3 regions of the Bradyrhizobium sp. UBA2491 genome follow, and region 3 is predicted to be linked to each of the others. Evidence: riboswitches for the same ligand, from Rfam matches in the RefSeq annotation. Region 3 holds a riboswitch; each other region holds the start of a gene.
What was found. Region 3 has a riboswitch for S-adenosylmethionine ahead of B2W55_RS02290 (O-succinylhomoserine sulfhydrylase). Riboswitches for the same ligand answer to the same signal wherever they lie in the genome.
Positions count from the first base shown of each region.

Region 1: it holds a riboswitch for S-adenosylmethionine, as region 3 does, so the genes downstream of both, B2W55_RS13420 (homoserine O-succinyltransferase) here and B2W55_RS02290 (O-succinylhomoserine sulfhydrylase) in region 3, are expected to answer to the same signal.
Region 2: it holds a riboswitch for S-adenosylmethionine, as region 3 does, so the genes downstream of both, metX (homoserine O-acetyltransferase MetX) here and B2W55_RS02290 (O-succinylhomoserine sulfhydrylase) in region 3, are expected to answer to the same signal.

Region 1 covers NZ_DDOP01000042.1:11,053-13,314, forward strand. Annotated here, with positions in the region: gene B2W55_RS13415 (LLM class flavin-dependent oxidoreductase) at 1-44, opposite strand, end outside; gene B2W55_RS13420 (homoserine O-succinyltransferase) at 181-1,104, opposite strand; SAM-I-IV-variant riboswitch at 1,144-1,251, opposite strand; gene B2W55_RS13425 (NADH:flavin oxidoreductase/NADH oxidase) at 1,382-2,262, opposite strand, start outside.
Region 2 covers NZ_DDOP01000034.1:25,116-27,377, forward strand. Annotated here, with positions in the region: gene B2W55_RS09670 (chorismate mutase) at 1-738, opposite strand, end outside; SAM riboswitch at 913-992, shown strand; gene metX (homoserine O-acetyltransferase MetX) at 1,075-2,262, shown strand, end outside.
Region 3 covers NZ_DDOP01000006.1:184,098-186,359, reverse strand. Annotated here, with positions in the region: gene B2W55_RS02295 (2'-deoxycytidine 5'-triphosphate deaminase) at 1-911, opposite strand, end outside; SAM riboswitch at 1,045-1,124, shown strand; gene B2W55_RS02290 (O-succinylhomoserine sulfhydrylase) at 1,201-2,262, shown strand, end outside.

The DNA of each region.
Region 1 (2,262 bases), on a different contig from region 3:
CACTCCGGCGGATGCGACGGCATCGCGAAGTATCCGAGTTCCATGGGTTTCCTCTCTCGCATTGTTGATGCGTGTCTTGCGCACGCGCTCCGAGAGTACCTGCCCAGGCCGCGGCAGGACAATGGCTTTGTCGCTCCATGATCCGCAGCGAGCGACGACGACTCCGTGATCGGTAACGCGCTAGGACATCACCGGCGAGGCGCGGCCGATCGTGGCGGAATCGAACGGCGCGGTTTGGTAGATTTCGTTGATCCAGTTGCCGAACAGAAGGTGGGCGTGACTGCGCCAGACGTTCTCTGAGCGTCGCGAGGGATCATCGCCCGGGAAATAATTGGCAGGCAGCTGAGCGTTGCCGTCGCGCGCATACTCATCCGCGAGCGTGCCGGTCTCGTACTCGAAATGATTGAAGATATGCAACGAACGGCGCCGCGGATCGCTCACGAGGCAAGGACCAGCCTCCTCGCTGGCGGCGAGGACATGCAGGCCGCGGCTTTGCGAAATGTCGGAGGTCCTGACCTCCGTCCAACGCGAGACCGGGACGTCGAATCTGTCCGAAAATCCTCTCATGTACGGCGACGCCGGGGCCAGGTTGCGATGTTGGAAAATTCCGAAGGCCTTGCGGGCAAGCTCGTGCTTCGGCACCGCATGGAAGTGATGGAGGGCCGCCTGAGCGGCCCAGCAGATGGTCAAGCAGCTGTGGACGTGGGTTTGCGTCCACTCGAAGATCATCCGCAACTCGGGCCAGTAGCGGACCTCTTCGAACGGCAGGCGCTCGACCGGAGCGCCTGTGATGATGAAGCCGTCGAAGCGCTCGGTGCTGACGTCGCTCCATGGCCGATAGAACGCCGCCAGATGGTCGGCCGACGTGTGACGCGCCACATGATCGGAGATCCGTACCAGCGTCAGTTCGATCTGGAGCGGGGTTGCGCCCAGCAGACGAGCGATCTGCGTTTCGGTGCTGATCTTGTTCGGCATGAGATTGAGCAGCCCGATCCGCAACGGGCGGATGTCCTGCCGTATCGCGTCGGCCTCGCGCATGACCGCGACGCCTTCTGCTTCCAGCGTTTCACGGGCGGGGAGATCGTCGGGGATCTTGATCGGCATGACGCGGCATTCCTTTGCCTGAGGAACGACGCTGGTGGCTCGGGTCCGCTTGGTTGCCGGCTCGGCCACATCCTCCCGGGAGGGAGTGCCACCTTGCCCGGATTGGCAGGTTGGCGTTGGGCGTCGCCCCAACTCTTGATGCGAGTGGAACGCTAGCACGCGGGTATGCCGCGATGCAATTATTCCGCCTCCAAACCGATGCGAGGAGCGATGCCGGCATCGCTCCTCGCATCGACGAAAGCCTCATGGCGAAGCGGGCTTCGCGACCGATGCAGCCTTACCGCGCACCGAAGGTGATCTTGCCGAACAGCGCCTTCTGCGTCGACGGCTGCGAGCGCCAGTATTGCGGCGGTGCCGAGACCTCGCCGCCAAGTTCGGCGGCGGCGTGCCAGCCCCAGCGCGGGTCGTAGAGCATGCCGCGGGCGAGCGCCACCATGTCGGCCTTGCCTGACGCGACGATCTCCTCGGCCTGCTTGGCTTCGGTGATCAGGCCGACCGCCATCGTGGTGACGCCGGTCGCCTCCTTCACCGCCTGCGCCGCCGGCACCTGGTAGCCCGGCCCGAGCTGGATCTTCTGCAACGGCGAGACGCCGCCCGACGAGACGTCCATCCAGTCGACGCCGCGCTTCTTCAGCTCCCTGGTGAATTCGACGGTCTGCGCGACGTCCCAGCCGCCCTCGACCCAGTCGGTCGCCGAGACCCGGACGCCGACCGGCTTGCGGTCCGGAAATGCAGCACGCACGGCGTCGAACACTTCCAGCGGAAAGCGCATCCGGTTCTCGAGCGAGCCGCCATACTGGTCGGTGCGCTTGTTGGCGAGAGGCGACAGGAACTGATGCAGCAGATAGCCGTGCGCGCCGTGCAGTTCGAGCGCATCGATGCCGAGCCGGTCGGCGCGCTTCGCGGCAGCGACGAATGCTTCGCGGATGCGCTTCAGGCCGGCATCATCGAGCGCCACCGGCGCGGCCTCGCCGTCCTTATGCGGGACCGCAGACGGTCCCACCGTCTGCCAGCCACCTTCGGCGATCGGAATCAACTGCCCGCCCTCCCAGGGACGCTGGCTCGAGGCCTTGCGGCCGGCATGAGCGAGCTGCATCGCGACCGCGGCCTTCGAATGCTTGCGCACCGAGGCCAGGATCGGCTTCAGCGCCGCCTCGT
Region 2 (2,262 bases), on a different contig from region 3:
CTCGAAACCGTGCCCGGTGACCGAGACCAGCAGCGCGGCGCCGTCGAAGGCGGTGTCGGGGACCGCGACGATCTCGGCCAGCGGCGCCAGCGCGCGGGCGACGTCGGCATTCCAGCCGGAGACGCGCACACTCCAGGTCTGCACCTCGGTCACCATGGCATCGTCGGCGACCCGCGAGATCACGAACACCGGCAGCGCGGCGGGATGGTCGGCGCGCTCGAGGAACGGCACCCGCGCGATGATCTTCGGAGCGCCGTCGGCCTCCAGCGCATTCCACCACGGCGAGCGGCTTGCGACCGCGGAGACCAGCGCGAGGTCGCCCTTCGACTTCGCCGCCGCCTCGACCGCGGCCTGCGCGCTGAAATGCGAGACGTAGGGGACCACGAAGCCGAAGTGAAACCGCGCCGAGTCGCGCATCGCCGACTCGCCGATGGACACGTCGGCATGCACCGAGAACGGCGCCTGCACATAGGTGAAGGTCGAGATGATGACGCGCCAGATGCTCTCGATGGTGTCGAGCGGCAGGATGCCGCGATGACGCTGCACCAGCTCGCGCATCATGCTGGCCTCGCGCGCCGGACGGAACGCCGAGCCCACCTCCTGGGTCTTCTTGACCTGGATCAGGCGGTCGATGATGTCGCCGCGCGCCATCAGCAGGCGATGCACCTGCTCGTCGATCGCATCGATCTCCTTGCGCAGCTCCTGCAACGTGGGCGGCGACGGGGGTGGGTTGGACATGCTCTCGAACCTTGTCGTCAGGGCGACCCGATGCCGCCGCGGACAGGGTCCCTGATTAGGAAAGACGGCCAGCGAAAGCAAAGAGAAACGTCGCAGCCGTGCGTTGCGCAATCGGTTAACCAATCGGCCGGCGACGGGGCTGGCTTGACGGCGGGGGACCCCGGGACTAGGTTCCGGCTACTCCGTGGTCATTTGAGCCGGCCGGCTTGCAGCCACGTTAAACAACTCGCTAAACAGGCCGGGGACAGTCAGCTCCCGGCCGAACCTTTGTTCAGGCCGGTTTTTTGTGGCCTGAGGTCCGCTGAAGCCCTCGCGCGCGGGGGCAGGGTCGCCTAGATGAGCAACGTGCGTCCGATACCGAGCCAGCAAACCCAGAGCGATGATCGCGCCCATGAGGCCGATCACCCGTCGTCATTGGTGGCGAAGTTCGGCACGGACCAGCCGCTCAAGCTCGATTGCGGCGTCGATCTCGCGCCGTTCCAGATCGCCTACCAGACCTATGGCGAGCTCAATGCCGACAGGTCCAACGCGATCCTGATCTGCCATGCGCTGACCGGCGACCAGCACGTCAACAACATTCACCCCGTCACCGGCAAGCCGGGCTGGTGGGACACCATGGTCGGTGCGGGCAAGCCGCTCGATCCCGACAAATACTTCATCATCTGCTCCAACGTGATCGGCGGCTGCATGGGCTCGACCGGGCCTGCGTCGCTCAATCCGGCGACCGGCAAGGTGTGGGGGCTCGATTTCCCGATCATCACCATCCCCGACATGGTGCGCGCGCAGGCGATGCTGATCGATCGGCTCGGCATCACGACGCTGTTCTGCGTGGTCGGCGGCTCGATGGGCGGCATGCAGGCCCTGCAATGGACCGCGGCCTATCCGGAGCGCGTGTTCGCGACGCTCGCGATCGCCTGCTCGACCCGCCACTCGGCGCAGAACATCGCGTTCCACGAGCTCGGACGCCAGGCCGTGATGGCCGATCCGGACTGGCGCGGCGGCCGCTATGTCGACGAGGACACCCATCCGCATCGCGGTCTCGCGGTGGCGCGGATGGCCGCGCACATCACCTATCTGTCGGACGCGGCGCTGCATCGGAAATTCGGACGGCGGATGCAGGATCGCGAGCTGCCGACCTTCTCGTTCGACGCGGACTTCCAGGTCGAGAGCTATCTGCGTTACCAGGGCTCGTCCTTTGTCGAGCGCTTCGACGCCAATTCCTATCTCTATCTGACGCGCGCGATGGATTATTTCGACATCGCGGCCGACCACAACGGCGTGCTGGCGAAAGCGTTTGCCGGCATCAAGACGCGGTTCTGCGTGGTGTCGTTCACCAGCGACTGGCTGTTTCCGACCTCGGAATCGCGTGCGCTGGTGCATGCGCTGAACGCGTCGAGCGCGCGGGTGTCATTCGCCGAGATCGAGACCGATCGAGGCCACGACGCCTTCCTGCTCGATGTGCCCGAATTCCTGGAGATCTCCCGCGCCTTCCTGCTGGCCGCAGGCAAGGCGCACGGATTGAAC
Region 3 (2,262 bases):
CCGGCATAGCCGAAGCCGGGATCGAAGAAGCCGGCATAGTGGACGCGGAATTCGCCGACCAAGGGATCGAACGGCACCATCTCGGCGGCGTAGTCCGGCGGCACCTGCACGGCCTCTTTCGAAGCCAGGATGTAGAACTCGCCGGGATCGAGGATCAGGCTGCCGTCGGACCGGGCCTTGATCGGCTCCCAGAAATCATCAACGGCATAGCCGCCGCGGCGATCGACATCGACCACGCCGGTGTGACGCTTGGCGCGATAGCCGACGAAGCCACCCGAGCTCTCGCCGGACAGATCGACCGACAGCGCGACGCCATGGGTGAGATCGGCATCGTCGATATCGACCAGCCGCTCGGCGGCATGCAGCGCATCGAGCTCGTCGGCGGACAGCGTCGCCTCGCCGATCCGGAAGCGGACCTGGCTGAGCCGCGAGCCCTCACGCAGCAGGACGGGAAACGTCTTTGGTGAGATCTCGGCATAGAGCGGGCCGTGATAGCCGGCGCCGATCATGTCGAAGCGGCGGGTGCCGTCGGCGATCACGCGGGTGAAGACGTCGAGCCGGCCGGTCGAGCTCTTCGGGTTGGCCGCAGCGACGATCTCCCGGGGCAACGCCAGGCTCTCCAGCAGCGGGACGATGTAGACGCAATTGGTCTCCAGCACCGCGCCGTCGGACAGGTCGATCTCGTGCAGCTTCAACTGGTCGATCCGCTCGGCGACGGTGGCGTCCGGTCCCGGCAGGAAGCTGGCGCGGACGCGATAGGCGATGTCGCCGAGCCGCAGATCGAGGCTCGCCGGCTGGATCTGGCTCTCGACAAAATCATAGGCGGGCAGGATGAGGCCAGCCTCCGCCATCTCCGCGATCATGCGGTCGGGCAGGATTCCGTTGGATTCATCTTCCAGCGTGAACGACACGATGCGGTCCCTCGGCGATCCCTTGAGATGGCCCAAAATCAACCTCTGAGCGGCCATCAAGCCCCAAAATATAGGCTTTTACGGGTTATCCGATGACCGTCTTGACGGAAAGGGCGCGAGGGAATATCAGCAGCACTTATCCCGTGGTGATTTGAGCCGGCCGGCTTGCAGCCACGTTAAATAAGTCGCTAAACAGGCCGGGGACAGTGTGATCCCGGTCTGTGGAGGTTACTCCAGGCCGGTTTTTTTGTGGCCGTTTTCGCTAGGAAATGGCCACTTCGGAGGTCACATGTCTGAATCCAAGTCTTCTGAATCCAAGGATACCGCCCGCTTCCGTCCCGAAACCCGCCTGGTCCATGGCGGCACGTTGCGCTCGCAATTCGGGGAGACGTCGGAAGGGCTGTTTCTCACCCAGGGCTATGTCTACGACAGCGCCGAGCAATGCGAGGCGCGCTTCAAGGGCCAGGATCCCGGCTTCATCTATTCGCGCTATTCCAACCCGACCATTGCGATGTTCGAACGCCGCATGATCGAGCTCGAGGGCGCGGAGGCCGCGCGCTCGACCGCGACCGGGATGGCCGCGGTGACCACCGCGATCCTCGCCCCGCTGAAGGCCGGCGATCACGTGGTGGCGTCGAAGGCGCTGTTCGGCTCCTGCCTCTATGTCGTGCAGGATTTGCTGCCGCGCTACGGCATCGAGACGACGCTGGTCGACGGGCTCGACCTCGACCAGTGGCAGCGCGCGTTGCGGCCGAACACCAAGACCTTCTTCCTGGAGAGCCCGACCAACCCGACGCTCGACGTGCTCGATATCGGCGCGATCGCCAGGATCGCGCATAGTGGCGGCGCCCGGCTGATCGTCGACAACGTGTTCGCGACCCCGATCTGGCAGAGCCCGCTGTCGCTCGGCGCCGACGTCGTGGTCTATTCGGCGACCAAGCATATCGACGGCCAGGGCCGCTGCCTCGGCGGCATCATCCTGTCGTCGGAGGCCTTCATCGCCGAGCACATCCACAATTTCATGCGCCAGACCGGCCCGTCGCTGTCGCCGTTCAACGCCTGGGTGCTGCTGAAGGGGCTGGAGACGCTCGGCGTCCGCGTCCGCGCCCAGACCGAGAACGCGGCGAAGATCGCCGAGGCGCTGGCGAGCCATCCGAAGGTCACCCGGCTGGTCTACCCCGGCCGCGCCGATCATCCGCAGGCCGCGACGGTGAAGAAGCAGATGGGCGCCGGCTCGACGCTGGTCGGCTTCGAGGTCAAGGACGGCAAGGCTGGCGCCTTCCGCTGCCTCAACGCGCTGAAGATCTCGCGCATCTCGAACAATCTCGGCGACGCCAAGAGCCTGGTCACG